DNA from 3 places in the Kitasatospora sp. NPDC001547 genome. Region 2 is predicted to be linked to each of the others. Evidence: predicted binding sites of a transcription regulator. Region 2 holds the regulator's gene; each other region holds the start of a gene.
What was found. The regulator HrcA, encoded in region 2, represses chaperone genes, less so after heat shock. The targets are predictions, from matches to a motif close to TTNGCACTCNGNNNNNCNGAGTGCNAA.
Positions count from the first base shown of each region.

Region 1: the regulator HrcA is predicted to act here: its motif matches at 2,104-2,130, upstream of groES (co-chaperone GroES).
Region 3: the regulator HrcA is predicted to act here: its motif matches at 3,094-3,120, upstream of ACFY0X_RS06045 (FmdB family zinc ribbon protein).

Region 1 covers NZ_JBIAVL010000010.1:133,866-139,266, forward strand. Annotated here, with positions in the region: gene ACFY0X_RS20055 (polysaccharide deacetylase family protein) at 1-451, shown strand, start outside; gene ACFY0X_RS20060 (methyltransferase domain-containing protein) at 453-1,619, opposite strand; gene ACFY0X_RS20065 (hypothetical protein) at 1,687-2,022, opposite strand; gene groES (co-chaperone GroES) at 2,272-2,577, shown strand; gene groL (chaperonin GroEL) at 2,694-4,325, shown strand; gene ACFY0X_RS20080 (LysR substrate-binding domain-containing protein) at 4,455-5,401, shown strand, end outside.
Region 2 covers NZ_JBIAVL010000002.1:155,724-161,124, reverse strand. Annotated here, with positions in the region: gene ACFY0X_RS03410 (16S rRNA (uracil(1498)-N(3))-methyltransferase) at 1-62, opposite strand, end outside; gene dnaJ (molecular chaperone DnaJ) at 159-1,298, opposite strand; gene hrcA (heat-inducible transcriptional repressor HrcA) at 1,375-2,409, opposite strand; gene htpX (zinc metalloprotease HtpX) at 2,699-3,619, shown strand; gene ACFY0X_RS03390 (hypothetical protein) at 3,643-4,227, shown strand; gene ACFY0X_RS03385 (DUF3097 domain-containing protein) at 4,259-5,092, shown strand; gene hemW (radical SAM family heme chaperone HemW) at 5,167-5,401, opposite strand, start outside.
Region 3 covers NZ_JBIAVL010000003.1:51,427-56,827, forward strand. Annotated here, with positions in the region: gene ACFY0X_RS06025 (sigma-70 family RNA polymerase sigma factor) at 239-1,213, shown strand; gene ACFY0X_RS06030 (hypothetical protein) at 1,340-1,573, shown strand; partial or broken gene mscL (large conductance mechanosensitive channel protein MscL) at 1,626-2,039, opposite strand; gene ACFY0X_RS06040 (hypothetical protein) at 2,077-2,367, opposite strand; gene ACFY0X_RS06045 (FmdB family zinc ribbon protein) at 2,762-3,082, opposite strand; gene ACFY0X_RS06050 (MFS transporter) at 3,208-4,554, opposite strand; gene ACFY0X_RS06055 (potassium/proton antiporter) at 4,887-5,401, opposite strand, start outside.

The sequences.
Region 1 (5,401 bases), on a different contig from region 2:
GTACTTCAAGCCGCTCCAGGCGCTGGGCAACCACGTCCAGAACCACACCGTGGACCACCCGGTGATGAGCAAGCTCCCGGTGGACAGGCAGAAGGCCGAGATCTGCGACGCGCAGTCCGCGCTCACCCAGCAGTACGGCACCGCCCCGCTGCTGTTCCGTCCGCCGTTCGGCGACGGCGCCAACACCCCGGTGCTCAACACCTCGGTCCAGGAGTGCGGCCCGCGCGCCATAGTGCTGTGGCGCGAGTCGATGCAGATCCACGACATGCAGTACCAGTCCGGGGACAAGAAGCTGAAGCCCGGCGACATCATCCTGGCGCACTTCCGCGGCCCCAAGGAGCTCAAGGGCGCCACGATGACCCAGATGTTCGGCGACCTGCTGGCCCGGATCCAGGAGCAGGGCTTCTCGGTGGCCCGGCTGGAGGACTACATCCAGGCGCCCGCCTCGTAGCTCAGACCGGCCGTCCCAGCATCATCAGCGGCCCGTGGTCGGTGCGGCTGAGGATCACCGTGACGGTGTTCGGCCCGGAGGGCTTGAGCTGGCGGCGCAGCTCCTCCGGGGTGATCGCCATCCCGCGCTTCTTGATCACCACCGTGCCGACCGCCCGCTCGCGCAGCAGCGCCTTCAGCTTCTTGATGTTGAACGGCAGCACGTCGGTGAGCTCGAAGGCGTGCGCGTACGGGGTGGCGACCAGTTCGTCCGAGGTCAGGTAGGCGATCTTCGGGTCGATCAGCCGGCCGCCCACCTGCTCGGCCACCTCGGCCACCAGGTGGGCCCGGATCACCGCGCCGTCCGGCTCGTACAGGTAGCGCCCGACCGGGCCGGCCGGCGGGTCGGGCAGGTCGCCGCCGGTCAGGCTGGCGCCCTGCGGCAGCAGGGTGGCGCGGTGCGGGCTCGCGGCCCGGGTGCCGAACCAGAGCACCGCCTCCTTGACGTCGCCGTGGTCGGACACCCACTCGGCCTCGGCGTCCTGCGGCACCGCCTCGTGCGGGATGCCCGGCGCCACCTTCAGTGCGCCGACCGGGGTCCGCCGGCCGGCCTCGACGGCCCAGGAGAGCGGCGGGGCGTACGCCTCCGGGTCGAACACCCGGCCGCGCGAGGTGCGCCGGGCCGGGTCGGTGAACACCGCGTCGAAGCCGGTGACGTCCACCTCGGCGACGTCCGCGCAGCGCACCTCGACCAGGTCGGCCAGGCCCAGCGCGGCGGCGTTGGCCGCGGTGGCGGCGCAGGCCGCCGGGTCCCGGTCGACGGCCAGCACCTCGATGCCCGCCCGGGCCAGCGCCAGCACGTCCCCGCCGATGCCGCAGCAGAGGTCCGCCAGCCGCCGTACGCCCAGGGCGGCGAACCGCCGTGCCCGCCACTCGGCCACGCTGCGCCGGGTGGACTGCTCCACCCCGTTGGGCGTGAAGTACATCAGGTCGGCGTCGGCCCCGAACTTCGCCCGCGCCCGCTGGCGCAGCCGCGCCTGCCCGAACGCCGCCGACACCAGCTCCGCCGGGTGCTCCCGGCGCAGCCGGGTCGCCAGCGCCAGCTCCTCCTCGGGGGTGAACTCGCGCAACTCGGCGAGCAGGGCCTGGCCCTCGGGGGTCAGCAGCGGCTGGAGGTTCTCGGTGTCCACGGGGCCATTCTCGCCGGTCGGGCGCCCCCGCTCCGCGTGCCCGCCGGCTCCGGCGGGCCGGACGGCGTCAGCGCCACAGGACGCCCGAGGACAGGACCGCCGGCAGCACGAAGGGGGAGAGCACCGCGGCGACCGGGAGGTACTGGTAGCCGGACCGCCGGCTGCGGAAGGCGACCACCAGGCCCGCCGTCAGGGCGGCGACCGGGGCGGCCAGCATCCCGATGCCCAGGAAGGCCCATTCGAGGCCGTCCCCGTCGTCCCCGTGGCCGGGGCCGCTGCCGAGGGAGGCGACGACGAAGAAGACCACGAACGGCAGCGCGGCTCCCAGCAGGGGCAGCGACAGCAGGGCGAGGGCGGCGTCCGTGGTCCGGGACGGGCCGACACGCACCGGGATCGATGTCATGACGAGGAGTCTGCCGACGGCGGGAGCGTCGCACATGAGTACGGCTACTCATCCGCGAATCGGGGTTCCCAGGGCGCGTCGTTGGCACTCTGGTTGACTGAGTGCTAACACGGCCCTATGGTCGTCCTTGGCACTCCCCACTAGGAGAGTGCTAACGCGACGACGTGTGTCTGACCCCCGCGACGGCAGACCCGCAGGATCGCCCCTACCCGTTAGAAAACCCCGTAATCTCCGAAGGGGAGCTCGGACGTGACCACCAGCAGCAAGGTTGCCATCAAGCCGCTCGAGGACCGCATCGTGGTCCAGCCGCTCGACGCCGAGACCACCACGGCCTCCGGCCTGGTTATCCCGGACACCGCCAAGGAGAAGCCCCAGGAGGGCGTCGTCCTGGCCGTCGGCCCGGGCCGCTTCGAGGACGGCCAGCGTCTGCCGCTCGACGTCGCCGTGGGTGACATCGTCCTGTACTCGAAGTACGGCGGCACCGAGGTGAAGTACCAGGGCGAGGAGTACCTGGTGCTCTCCGCTCGCGACGTTCTCGCCATCATCGAGAAGTAAGTCGTCCCGACCCGCCCCGGATCCGTGTCCTCCGTGACAGTGGCCCGGGGCGTGGTTGTTGGTTCACGTAGTTCGGCGGCCGGTCGGCCGGCCGCAGCCCCGAGGGAATAGGGAACATGGCGAAGATCCTGCAGTTCGACGAGGACGCCCGCCGCTCGCTGGAGCGCGGTGTCAACAAGCTGGCCGACACCGTCAAGGTGACCATCGGCCCCAAGGGCCGCAACGTCGTCATCGACAAGAAGTTCGGCGCCCCGACCATCACCAACGACGGTGTCACCATCGCCCGCGAGGTCGAGCTGGACGACCCGTACGAGAACCTTGGCGCGCAGCTCGTCAAGGAGGTCGCCACCAAGACCAACGACGTCGCGGGTGACGGCACCACCACCGCCACCGTGCTGGCCCAGGCCCTGGTCAACGAGGGTCTGCGCAACGTCGCCGCCGGTGCCGGCCCGGCCGCCCTGAAGAAGGGCATCGACAAGGCCGTCGCCGCCGTCTCCGAGCACCTGCTCTCCATCGCCCGCGAGATCGAGGGCAAGGACGACGTCGCCGCCGTCGCGTCCCTCTCCGCCCAGGACACCCAGGTCGGCGAGCTGATCGCCGAGGCGATCGACAAGGTCGGCAAGGACGGTGTCATCACCGTCGAGGAGTCGAACACCTTCGGCGTGGAGCTGGACTTCACCGAGGGCATGCAGTTCGACAAGGGCTACCTGTCGCCGTACTTCGTCACCGACGCGGAGCGGCAGGAGGCGGTCCTGGAGGACCCGTACATCCTGATCAACCAGGGCAAGATCTCCTCCATCCAGGAGCTGCTGCCGCTGCTGGAGAAGATCCTCCAGGGCGGTGCCTCCAAGCCGCTGCTGATCATCGCCGAGGACGTCGACGGCGAGGCGCTGTCGACCCTGGTCGTGAACAAGATCCGCGGCACCTTCAACGCCGTCGCCGTCAAGGCCCCGGGCTTCGGCGACCGCCGCAAGGCGATCCTCGGCGACCTGGCCGTCCTGACCGGTGGCCAGGTCATCTCCGAGGAGGTCGGCCTCAAGCTCGACCAGGTCGGCCTGGACGTGCTGGGCACCGCCCGCCGGGTGACCATCACCAAGGACGAGACCACGGTCGTCGACGGCGCCGGTGACGCCGAGGCCGTCGCCGGCCGCGTCGCCCAGATCAAGGGCGAGATCGCCGCGACCGACTCCGACTGGGACCGCGAGAAGCTGCAGGAGCGCCTGGCCAAGCTGGCCGGCGGCGTCTGCGTCATCAAGGTCGGCGCCGCCACCGAGGTGGAGCTGAAGGAGCGCAAGCACCGCCTGGAGGACGCCATCTCGGCGACCCGCGCCGCGGTCGAGGAGGGCATCGTCGCCGGTGGTGGCGCCTCCCTGGTCCACGCCGCCAAGGTGCTGAACGACGGCCTGGGCCTGTCGGGCGACGAGGCCACCGGTGTCGCGGTCGTCCGCAAGGCGCTGCACGAGCCGCTGCGCTGGATCGCCCAGAACGCCGGCCTGGAGGGCTACGTCATCACCTCCAAGGTCTCCGAGCTGGAGGCCGGCCAGGGCTACAACGCCGCCACCGGCGAGTACGGCGACCTGGTGAAGGCCGGCGTCATCGACCCGGTCAAGGTCACCCGCTCCGCCCTGGAGAACGCCGCCTCGATCGCCTCCCTGCTCCTCACCACCGAGACCCTCGTGGTGGAGAAGAAGGAGGAGGAGGCCGACAACGGTCACGGCCACTCGCACGGCCACGGCCACTCGCACTGAGGCTCCGACGCCTGACCGGAGGCCCGGTCCGCGCCCCGCGAGGGGAGCGGGCCGGGCCTCCGGCGTTCGCCCGCGCTTCAACTATCAGTAGAATTTTGCAGATTCCAAAGATTGCCTTATAAATAAGGCATGATCGAGGCCCGCCATCTGCGCGTCCTGCGTGCCGTCGCCCGCACCGGCTCCTTCTCCGCCGCCGCCCGCGAGCTGGGCTGTACGCAGCCCGCCATCAGCCAGCAGATGAAGGCCCTGGAGAAGTCGGTGGACACCCCGCTGGTGGTCCGCTCGGGCCGCGGGATGCAGCTCAGCGAGGCCGGCCGGGTCCTGCTCAAGCATGCCACCGGAATCCTGGCCGGGCTCTCCGCCGCCGAGGAGGAGGTCGCCGCGATCGCCGGGCTGCGGGCCGGGCGGGTGCGGCTGGTCTCCTTCCCGACCGCGAGCTCCACCCTGGTGCCGCCCGCCGTCGCCCGCCTGCGGGACGGCCATCCCGGGGTGCGCGTGTCGCTGGTCGAGGCGGAGCCGCCGGAGTCGCTGGCGATGCTGCGCGGCGGCGAGTGCGAGATCGCGCTGGCCTTCCGCTACCCGCAGTCCGACGGCGCCGCCGCGGCCCCGGCGCCCGCCCACGGCACGCCGCGCGAGGCCCGGGCCGAGGCCAACCTGGAGGCGCAGCAGCTGACCGCCGGGACCGACTGGTCCGATCTGGTGGTCACCCCGCTGCTGGACGACCCGCTGGTGGGCCTGCTGCCCGCCGACCACCCGCTGGGCGGGCGCGGCGGGGCGGTGGAGCTGGCCGAGCTGGCGGGGGAGCAGTGGATCGCCGGCTGCCCGCAGTGCCGGGGCCACCTGGTGGAGCTGTGCGCCGGCGCGGGCTTCGAGCCCCGGATCGACTTCGCGACGGACGACTACCCGGCGGTGGTCGGCCTGGTGGCGGCCGGGCTGGGGGTGGCGGTGCTGCCCCGGCTGGCGCTCCAGTCGGTGCGTCCTGACGGCGTGTCGACGGTGCCGGTGCGGACGGCCTCCGGGGCGCCCGCGGTGCGCCAGGTGGTCGCGCTGACCCTGCCGGACCTGGCCGAGGTGCC
Region 2 (5,401 bases):
ACGGCCCCGGGCACGGCGGCGGCGATCCGCTCGGTCTCGACGAAGAAGACGGGCGCGGTCATGGCGGGGACCTTTCCAGGAGGGGCCTGCGGCCGGAGAGGGGGAAACACCGGAGGGGTGCCGGGGGCTTCACCCCCCCGGCACCCCTCCGCGGACGGCTACCGGCCGTTGAAGGCGTCCTTCAGCCGGGAGAACAGGCCCTGCTGGCCCGGCGCGAACTGGCCGGACGGCCGCTCCTCGCCGCGCAGCACCGCGAGGCGGCGCAGCAGCTCCTCCTGCTCGGCGTCGAGCTTGCTGGGCGTCTTCACCTCGACGTGCACTATCAGGTCGCCCCGGCCGCCGCCCCGCAGGTGCGTGATGCCCCGGCCGTGCAGCGGGATCGACTGGCCGGACTGGGTGCCGGGCCGGATGTCGACCTCCTCCAGGCCGTCCAGGGTCTGCAGCGGCACCTGGGTGCCGAGCGCGGCCGCCGTCATCGGGATGGTGACGGTGCAGTGCAGGTCGTCCCCGCGCCGCTGGAAGATGTTGTGGGTGGTCTCGGCGATCTCCACGTACAGGTCGCCGGCCGGGCCGCCGCCGGGGCCGACCTCGCCCTCGCCGGCCAGCTGGATCCGGGTGCCGTTGTCGACACCGGCCGGGATCTTGACGGTCAGGGTGCGGCGGGCGCGGACCCGGCCGTCGCCGGCGCACTCCGGGCACGGGGTCGGCACGACGGTGCCGAAGCCCTGGCACTGCGGGCAGGGGCGGGAGGTCATGACCTGGCCCAGGAAGGACCGGGTGACCTGGGAGACCTCGCCCTTGCCGCGGCACATGTCACAGGTCTGCGCCGAGGTGCCGGGGGCCGCGCCCTCGCCACTGCAGGTGGTGCAGGTGACGGCGGTGTCGACCTGGAGCTCCTTGGTGGTGCCGAAGGCGGCCTCCTCCAGGGTGATCTCCAGCCGGATCATGGCGTCCTGGCCGCGGCGGGTGCGCGAGCGCGGGCCGCGCTGGCCGGCCGCGGCGCCGAAGAAGGCGTCCATGATGTCGGAGAAGCCGAAGCCGGCCGCACCGGCCCCGAAGCCGCCCGCTCCGCCGCCGCCCGGGGACAGCGGGTCCCCGCCGAGGTCGTAGACCTGGCGCTTCTGCGGATCGGAGAGCACCTCGTAGGCGGCGTTGATCTCCTTGAACCGCTCCTGCGTCTTCGGGTCCGGGTTGACGTCCGGGTGCAGTTCGCGTGCCAGGCGCCGGAACGCCTTCTTGATCTCGTCCTGCCCCGCATCCCGTCGGACGCCGAGTACCGCGTAGTAGTCCGTGGCCACCAAATGCTCCGCTTGTTCCGCCTGTAGTAGTGCTGCGACTGGTCGCCGCCGCCGGATTTCCGGCGACGGCCGCTTGCTAGGACTCGGCCAGGATCTGGCCCACGTACCGCGCCACCGCTCGCACCGCCCCCATTGTGCCCGGATAGTCCATCCGGGTCGGACCGATCACACCCAGTTTCGCCACGCTCTCGTCGCCCGAACCGTAGCCGACCGAGACGATCGACGTGGAAGTCAGCCCCTCGTAGGCGTTCTCCCGCCCGATCCGGACCGTCATCGCGGCGTCCGCGGTCTCACCCAGGAGGCGGAGCAGGACGACCTGCTCCTCCAGGGCCTCCAGCACCGGCTGGATGGAGAGCGGGAAGTCGTGCCCGAAGCGGGTCAGGTTGGCCGTGCCGGCCAGCATGATCCGCTCCTCGTTCTGCTCGGCGAGCGTCTCGAACAGGGTCGCCAGGACCGTGCTGACGGTCGGCCGGTCGGCCTGCTCGAACTGCGCGGGCAGCTCCTCCAGCAGCCCGGGGACCTCCGGGAGGCGCTTGCCGGCGGCTCTCGCGTTGATCCGGGCCCGGAGGTCCGCCAGCACCGTCTCGCCGACCGGGCCCGGGCAGTCGACCATCCGCTGCTCGACCCGGCCGGTGTTGGTGATCAGGACCAGCATCACCTTCGCCGGGGCGAGCGCCACCAGCTCGATGTGCCGGACGGTGGAGCGCGTCAACGACGGGTACTGCACCACCGCGACCTGCCGGGTCAGCTGGGCGAGCAGCCGCACCGTGCGGGCGACCACGTCGTCCAGGTCGACCGCGCCGTCCAGGAAGTGCCGGATGGCCCGGCGCTCGGGGGCGCTCATCGGCTTGATCTCGGCGAGCTTGTCGACGAAGAGGCGGTACCCCTTGTCGGTCGGGATCCGGCCGGCGCTGGTGTGCGGCTGGTGGATGTAACCCTCCTCCTCCAGCGCCGCCATGTCGTTGCGGACGGTCGCCGGCGAGACCCCGAGGTTGTGCCGTTCCACCAGGGCCTTGGAGCCGACCGGCTCCTCGGTGCCCACGTAGTCCTGCACGATCGCGCGGAGCACGGCGAGCTTGCGTTCGTCCAGCTGGCGGACCTCACCGGCCATGGGGCACGCACCTCCGTCTTCGCACGTTGTCCGACTGTGTCCCTCGTTGCTGCGGGCCGCTCCGGAAGGCCCTCGGCCTTGGCACTCTGAACACGCGAGTGCCAAAACCGTACCTGCCAGTGTACGGCCCGGGTCCTACGGCAGGAACGGCCCGACCGGGGTGATCCTCCCCGCAGTTCCGCCCACGGCCCGCGGGGCCCCCGCGGTTCGGTCGTTCCGGCGCCGGGGTGGTGCCGGGAGGCCGTCCGGGTGGCAGCATCGAAGGCGACGGCGAACGGAGGAGCAAGCGATGTCGAGCTCGGGCCAGCACACCCGTTTCGCGCCCGACCGCGGCCTGACCGGCCGCATGGTCGCCACGATGTTCGTGATCGGGCTGCTGTACGTCGGTTTCACGGGCCTGCTGATCGCGCTGATGCGCGGCGCCTGGCCACTGATCGTGCTGATCTCCGGCGGGCTGTTCGTGGCCCAGTTCTGGTTCAGCGACCGGATCACCGAGCGGGCGATGGGCGCCCACCGGGTGTCCCCCGAGGAGTTCCCCCAGCTGCACGGCACCGTCGACCGGCTCTGCGCCCTGGCCGACATGCCCAAGCCCCGGGTGGCGGTCGCCGACAACGACATGCCGAACGCCTTCGCCACCGGCCGCAACCCGGGCAACGCGGTGGTCTGCGTGACCACCGGGCTGCTGCGCCGGCTGGAGCCGGAGGAGCTGGAGGGCGTCCTCGCGCACGAGCTGTCGCACGTCGCCCACCGGGACGTGGCGGTGATGACGATCGCCGGCTTCCTGGGCGTCCTCGCCGGGGCGATGACCCGGATCGCCGTGTACGGCGGGTTCATGGGCGGCGGGCGCAACAACAACGACCAGAACGCGGCCGTCCTGGCGCTGGTCGTCCCGCTGGTGTCGATGGTCGTCTACGCGGTCAGCTTCCTGCTCACCCGGCTGCTGTCCCGCTACCGCGAGCTGGCCGCGGACCGGGCCGCCGCCCAGCTCACCGGCCGGCCCAGCGCGCTGGCCTCCGCGCTCACCAAGGTGACCGGGCAGATCGCGGCCATCCCCGGCAAGGACCTGCGCCAGGCGCAGCCGTACAACGCCTTCTACTTCGCCCCCGCGCTGAGCGCCCGGGAGACCGCCTCGCAGCTGCTGTCCACCCACCCGAGCCTGGAGAAGCGGCTGGCGCAGCTGGCGAGGATCTCCGAGCAGCTCGGCCGCTGACCCCCGAACCCGAGAGGACCGCCGTGGGAATCCTGGACGCCCTGTTCGGCCGCACCAAGCCCGTCAAACCCGACCTCGACCAGCTGTTCGGCGTGCCGTCCGCCGCGCTCACCCTGGAGGCCGGAGCCGGGTTCACCCCCACCGGGCTCGGCTCGGTCTGCTTCGCGGCCGTCGAGGGCGCGGCCTTCGTCCAGGTCGAGCAGCAGGTCCGGGCGCTGCTGGACGCCGACACCGGGCGCGGCGGCGTCCCGGTGGAGGCCTCCAAGGACGCCTACGGCTACTCCTGGCTGCTCGCCCGGCACCGGCCCGAGGAGCTGCCGGAGCTGGTGAACGACCTGCACGCGGTCAACAGCGAGCTGGAGGCGAACGGCTTCGGGCCGCAGCTGCTCTGCTCGCTGGTCGCCTTCCGGAACCCGCAGGGGCAGTCGCTGGCCCTGGTCTACCTGTACAAGCGCGGCACCTTCTACCCCTTCGCGCCGGTGCCCGGCGGCGGGGAGAAGCGCAACAGCCCGCTGGAACTGCAGGTCAACGCGATGCTGGGGAACGACCTGCGGCTGGAGAAGGACCTCGGCCGCTGGTTCCCGGTCTGGGGCGCGCCGGGACTCTGACGGGCCGTCCGCCCTCCCTATGATCACCCGTATGCGCAGCCGCCAGTACGGACCCGACCTGACCCCGCCGTGGAAGAAGCAGCAGGCCGCCCCGGAGGTGCCCGCCGAGCGGGACCTGGTGGTCGAGGAGGCGGCGACCGGCTTCTGCGGGGCGGTGGTGCGCTGCGAGAAGACCGCCGAGGGGTTCACCGTCACCCTGGAGGACCGGTTCGGCAAGCACCGGGTGTTCCCGCTGGTGCCGCGCGGCTTCCTGCTGGAGGGCAGGGCCGTCACCCTGGTGCGCCCGGCCGGCCCGGCGGCGCCCCGCACCCCGGGCCGTACCGCCTCGGGCTCGATCGCCGTCCCCGGCGCCCGCGCCCGGGTCGCCCGCGAGTCGCGGATCTACGTCGAGGGGCGGCACGACGCCGAGCTGGTCGAGCGGGTCTGGGGCGACGACCTGCGGATCGAGGGCGTGGTCGTCGAGTACCTGCGCGGCATCGACGACCTGCCCGCGATCGTCGCCGACTTCGCCCCCGGCCCGGGCCGGCGCCTGGGCGTCCTGGTCGACCACCTGCTCCCGGGGACGAAGGAGCACCGCATCGCCGCCCAGGTCACCGGCGAGTCCGTGCTGGTCGTCGGCCACCCCTTCATCGACATCTGGCAGGCCGTGAAGCCCGCCAGCGTGGGCATCCCCGCCTGGCCCGCCGTCCCGCGCGGCGAGGACTGGAAGGAGGGCACCTGCCGCCGCCTCGGCTGGCCGGTGGACACCCCGGCGGCCTGGAAGCACATCCTGTCGAAGGTGGACAGCTACCGGGACCTGGAGCCCGAACTGCTGGGCCGGGTGGAGGAGTTGATCGACTTCACGGCCCTGCCGGGCCAGGAGTAGGTCTGGAACTCCGAGGTGTCGAGCGTGACGCCCAACAGGCCTGAAGTAGTCACGCAGACACGACAGGTCCTCGATCAGTCCACCAGGTCACGGACGACGGCGTCGGCCAGCAGCCGGCCCTGGAGGGTGAGGGCGGCGCGGCCGTCGGCGTACGGACCCGCGGCGAGGAGGCCGTCGGCGAGGTGCCGGTCCGCGGCCTTGCGGCCGGTGTCCGTCAGCAGGTCCAGGGGGATGCCGTCCACCAGCCGCAGCTCCAGCAGGATGCGCTCGACGCGGCGGTCCTCGTCGGCCAGCACCTCGCGGGCCAGG
Region 3 (5,401 bases), on a different contig from region 2:
GAAATCGCCCCCGAACCGGTCGCCCGATGGCACGGGAAGTATTCGGCCGGTCACCCGTTGTCCATGACCGGGGTGAAAACCGGCAGGATACTGCATCGCCGGGAAGAATCTGAGTGACTTGGGAATGTTGTCCGGATTCTGTTCGTTGGATCGTTACGTGTGAGGCCCCAGGGCCCGCACTTCTTGCCCTCACGAGGCAGGCAGGCAGACCTCGGCAACACCAGCAAAGGGAGCAAGCATGGCCACCCGTGCCGTCGTTCGCGACAGGGCCGACCGGAGTCGCGCGGCCCGCCCGACCAACCTCGAGGCCGACCGCGACCTGGTCGGCATGTACCTCGACGAGATCGCCAGGACGCCCCTGCTCGATGCCGCCGAGGAGGTCGAGCTCTCCCTGCGGATCGAGGCCGGCGTGTACGCCCAGCACCTGCTGGAGGAGGAGGGCGGACTCCCCGACGGCGTCACGCGCGAGGAGCTGGAGGCGATAGCCGCCGACGCCGAGCGCGCCAAGGACGTCTTCATCCGCTCCAACCTCCGGCTAGTGGTCGCCGTCGCCCGTCGCTACCCGCGCAGCGGCCTGCCGCTGCTGGACCTCATCCAGGAGGGCAACGCCGGCCTGGTGCGCGCGGTCGAGAAGTTCGACTACGCCAAGGGCTTCAAGTTCTCCACGTACGCGACGTGGTGGATCCGGCAGGCGATCACCCGGTCCATCGCCGACCAGTCCCGCACCATCCGGCTGCCCGTGCACCTGGTGGAGGAGCTGGGGCGGATCCGGCGGGTGCAGCGGGAGAAGTCCAAGGAGCTGGGCCGCGAGGCGGAGCCGGCCGAGATCGCGGCCGAGCTGGACACCACCGAGGCCCGGATCAAGGACGTGCTGGACTGGGCGAGGGACCCGGTCAGCCTCAACATGTCGGTCGACGACGAGGGCGAGACCCAGTTCGGCGACCTCGTCGAGGACACCGGGGCGACGTCCCCCGAGGACGCCGTGATGGTCATGCTCCGCCGTGAGGAACTGGACGACCTGATCGGGCGGTTGGACGACCGCACCGCCTCGATCATCCGCTCCCGCTACGGGATGGAGGACGGCCGCGAGCGCACCCTCACCGAGGTGGGCAAGCAGCACGGCCTCACCCGTGAGCGGATCCGGCAGATCGAGAAGCACGCGCTGGCCGAGCTGAAGAAGATCGCGGACCACGCGGGCTTCGAAGCCGCCTGACGGACCAGCCGGCCCCCTGGCCGAGCCCTCACCCGGGCCCTGGCGCGGAGCGCTCCGCACCGGGGCCCGAGGCGTGCCACGGGCTCTTAGGCTTGAGGGAAGGGACGAACGGACGGAGTGGACAGCGTGAGCGAGCAGGGACGGGAAGAGGACCGGCGCCGGGCGCAGGACCAGGACCGGGAGCAGGAGCCCGGGAAGGCCGCGGCCGCCAAGGCCCGACTGGTCTTCCGGGACCCGTTGGACCAGCAGTCCGGGGACGACACCGACGCGGGCTGGGGCGGTCGCCCCGGAGCGGGGGAGAGCGGTGGACGGGGGCTGGACTGGTACCTGAGCCAGCGCCCGCCGCACCACGGGGACTGACCGCACCACGGGGACTGGGGAGCGGGGACCGGGGGCGTGGGGCGCCCGCCGGTCAGCGCAGCGGCGAGACCAGCGCGTCGCGGATCTCGGTCAGCAGCTTGACCTCCTTGGCCTCGAGTTCCGCCGCCTTCTCGACGTCGGTCTTGCGGCGGGCCGCCAGCTTGTTCATGGGCAGGATCAGAACGAAGTAGACGACCGCCGCGGTGATCAGGAACTGGAGCGCGGCGCTGAGCACCGATCCCCAGAGGATGAGGATTCCGGACGTGACCTCACCGGTCGGGCTCACCTCGCAGGGCCCCTTGAGGCAGGAACTGTAGGACGCGAGGTCCTTCGTCCCGAACACGCCGACGATCGGATTGATCACGCCTTTGACGAAGGCGTTGACGATGTTGGTGAAAGCCGCGCCGATGACCACGGCCACGGCGAGTTCGACGACATTTCCACGCAGCACGAATTCCTTGAAGCCCCTTCATGTCGCCTCGAACGACGAAGTCGTCCTCCGGTCACGGGTGATCTTCCGCGACCCCGGATTGACAACCCGTCCGGCCCAGCGCGCCGCCCTGGGGCGGCGGCAGCCCGGCCCGTGCGGGCCCCAGCGCGAGCGCCGACGCCACCGCGAGCAGCACCAGGACGGGCACTCCGGCTCGCCGCCGCACGGCGCTGCGCCAGCGGTGCCAGCCACCGCACCCGCGCCGGATCGGCGGGAAGCTCGGCAGCTCCTGTCGGGGCGGCACGGCCGGCGCGGGCAACGGCAGTGGTACGGGCAGGGGGAAGGAGAAGCTCGCGGTCGTCATCGACGCACCTCCGGACTGTCGGCGGACCGGCCCCTCGCGGACCGGATGCCCACACGATGAGCGTTTTCGGCGACGTCGGAAAGCCCTTTCCCCAGGCCTGTGGACAACCCGGCCCTGTGGGCAACTCCGCTCACTCGTGCGGGTGAATTCGACCCGTCCGAGAAGACAAGAGGCAGCAAGACGTGGCAGAGGCGGCACCGCGCCCGCGACAACATGGACACGCCCGTGACAACAGGACACGCCCGCGTCGACAGCACGCGCCCGGGACGACAGCGCGCACCCGCCGGACGACCCCGGACGGAAACGCGGAAAGGCCCGCCGCCCCCGCGTGGAAGCGGGGCCGACGGGCCTTTCCGAGGTCTGCGGTCCGTCCGGGCCGGTGCCCGGCGCCGGGTCAGCCGGCGGCCGGAGCCGGGCTGGACGAGGCCGGGGTCGACGCCGAGGAGCCGGAGCCCGACGACGTCGAGGAGGACGTGGACGCGGCGGACGAGGTCGAGGTGCTCGACGACGATCCGGAGCTCACCGAGCTGCTGGAGGAGGAGCGGCTGTCGGTCCGGTAGAAGCCGGAGCCCTTGAACACGACGCCCACGGCCGAGAAGACCTTGCGGAGCCGTCCCTGGCAGTCGGGGCACGTGGTCAGCGCCTCGTCGGTGAACTTCTGCACCGCCTCCAGGCCGTTGCCGCACTCGGTGCACTGGTACTGGTACGTGGGCACTTGTCTTCCTCCTGGCACTCTCGCCTGATGAGTGCTAACGATGGTCAATGATGCGGCATTCCGCTGGAACAGTCCAGCGACCCCGGTGTGAGATCGGCCCGCAGCGCCCGCCGGTCACCGTCCGCTCAGCCCTCGGCGACACCCGCCAGCTGCATCGGGCGCCCGCTCTCCGCGGTCCGCGCACCGGCGCCCGCCCCGTCCTTCGGCGCGACCAGCAGGTGCCGCAGCGAGAACAGCGCGACCAGCCCCAGCCCGGCGCCGGCCACCGGGACCAGGAAGCCGGTCGAGGGCCCGTGCCCGTCGATCAGCTGGCCCGCCGCCATCGAGCCGACGGCCAGGCCCAGCCCGATGGCGCCGGTCAGCCAGGTGAAGGCCTCCGTCTTGGCGCCGTCCGCGACCAGCGTCTCGACCAGGGTGTAGCCGCTGATCAGGGTCGGCGCGATGGCCAGCCCGCAGACCAGCCCGGCGACGGTCAGCGCGACCAGGTTGGGCATCGCCCACAGCACCGAGCAGCCCAGCACCAGCAGCGCGTAGCTGATCAGCATCCGCTGCTGCACCGGCCGCCGCCAGGCGATCACGCCGTACAGCACGCCGGCCAGCATCGAGCCGCCGGCGAAGATCCCGTACACGGTGCCTCCGGCGTCGTGCTGTCCGACCGAGTCGGCGAAGGCGTTCACCGAGACCTGCATGCCGCCGAAGACCGCGCCGACCCCGAGGAAGGTCCCGGCCAGCAGTCGGACGCCGGGGGAGGCGAGCGCCGAGGCCCGCTTGGTGCCGGGCTGCGGCACGATCCGGGCCGGGGCGGTGCCCCGCTGGGCGGCGAAGGCCAGACCGCCGACGAGGGTCAGCGCGGCCTCGGCGACCAGGGCGGTGGCCGGGTTGGCGAGGGCGGCGATGCCGGAGGCCAGGATCGGGCCGATCACGAAGGTGAACTCGTCCGTCACGGACTCGAAGGCGAAGGCGGTGCTCACCCGGGCCGCGGAGTTCTCGGAGGCGCCGTCCGCCGTGAACCGGGCCACCCAGCGGGCCCGGACCATCGCGCCGACCTGCGGCACGCTCGCCCCGGCCGGGACGGCGGCCAGGAACAGGCTCCAGGCGGGCGCGTGGCCGAGCGCGAGCGCGATCAGCGCGCCGACCGAGGCCGCGTGCACCAGGACGGTCGGGACGAGCACCGCGGCCTGGCCGTAGCGGTCGGCGAGCCGCCCGGTCTGCGGCCCGATCAGGGCCTGGGCGACGGCGGCGACCGCGGTGACGGTGCCGGCGGTGCCGTACGAGCCGTGGGTCTGGGTGACGAGCAGCAGGATGCCCATGCTGAGCATCGCGTACGGCAGTCGCGCGACGAGGGCGGGGGACAGGAACGTCCAGGCCCCGGGCGTGCGCAGCAGCTCGCCGTACCCGACGCGGGCGGGGGCCGGAGCTGCGGGGGTGGCCGCGTGGTCCGCGGCGGTGTCGACCGTTCGGCGCGCCGTCACGGTCGGTCCTTCCTGCTGCCTGGTAGCGCGGCAGGGCATGGTGGAGCCCCGACGGCGCCGAGAGTCGTCCTCTCGCGCGTCGACCGGGGTAGATACCGGGTCGGTCCGGCGTGCTGGCCGGGGGCCGGACCGCGGCCGCCGAGCGGTCGCGCCAACTCTGCGTCAGGCAGATGCTGGGGGTGGTCTAGCGGTAGTCATACGACGTGGTCGAACCAGCATACAGTTACGCGCGTAGACGACGCCAGCCCTCCCGGCTCACCAGCTCTCCCGGCCCGCCAGCCCGCCCGGCTCGCCAGGCCCCGAGCAGGCGGGCCCGCCCGGGGGCCCCGCCGTCACCGCCCGTTCAGCCACCCCGCGAGCTTGCCGCCCTTGTCCACGGCCCGCAGCCGCCGCTCCGCCGCCTCGCCGACCTCGTCGGTGGTGACCACCAGCAGCTCGTCCCCGCCGCGCAGCACCGTCGCCTTGTCCGGCACGAAGGAGTTCCCCTCCCGCACGACCAGGGTGACCGCCGCCCCCTTGGGCAGCCGCAGCTCGCTGATCTCCACGCCCGACATCTTCGAGGCGGGGGAGAGGGCGACCGACAGCAGGTGCCCGTGCAGCTTCTCCAGCGGGGCGGACTCGATGCCCAGGTCCTGGCCCATGTCGCCCTCGTCGATCCGCAGCCGCTTGGCCACCCACGGCAGGGTCGGTCCCTGGAGCAGGGTGAAGACGACGACCAGTATGAAGACGATGTTGAAGACGTCGTCGGCCCGGTGCGCGCCCGACACCACCGGGATGGTGGCCAGCACGATCGGCACCGCCCCGCGCAGTCCGGCCCAGCTCAGCAGCGCCTGCTCGCGGGCCGCCA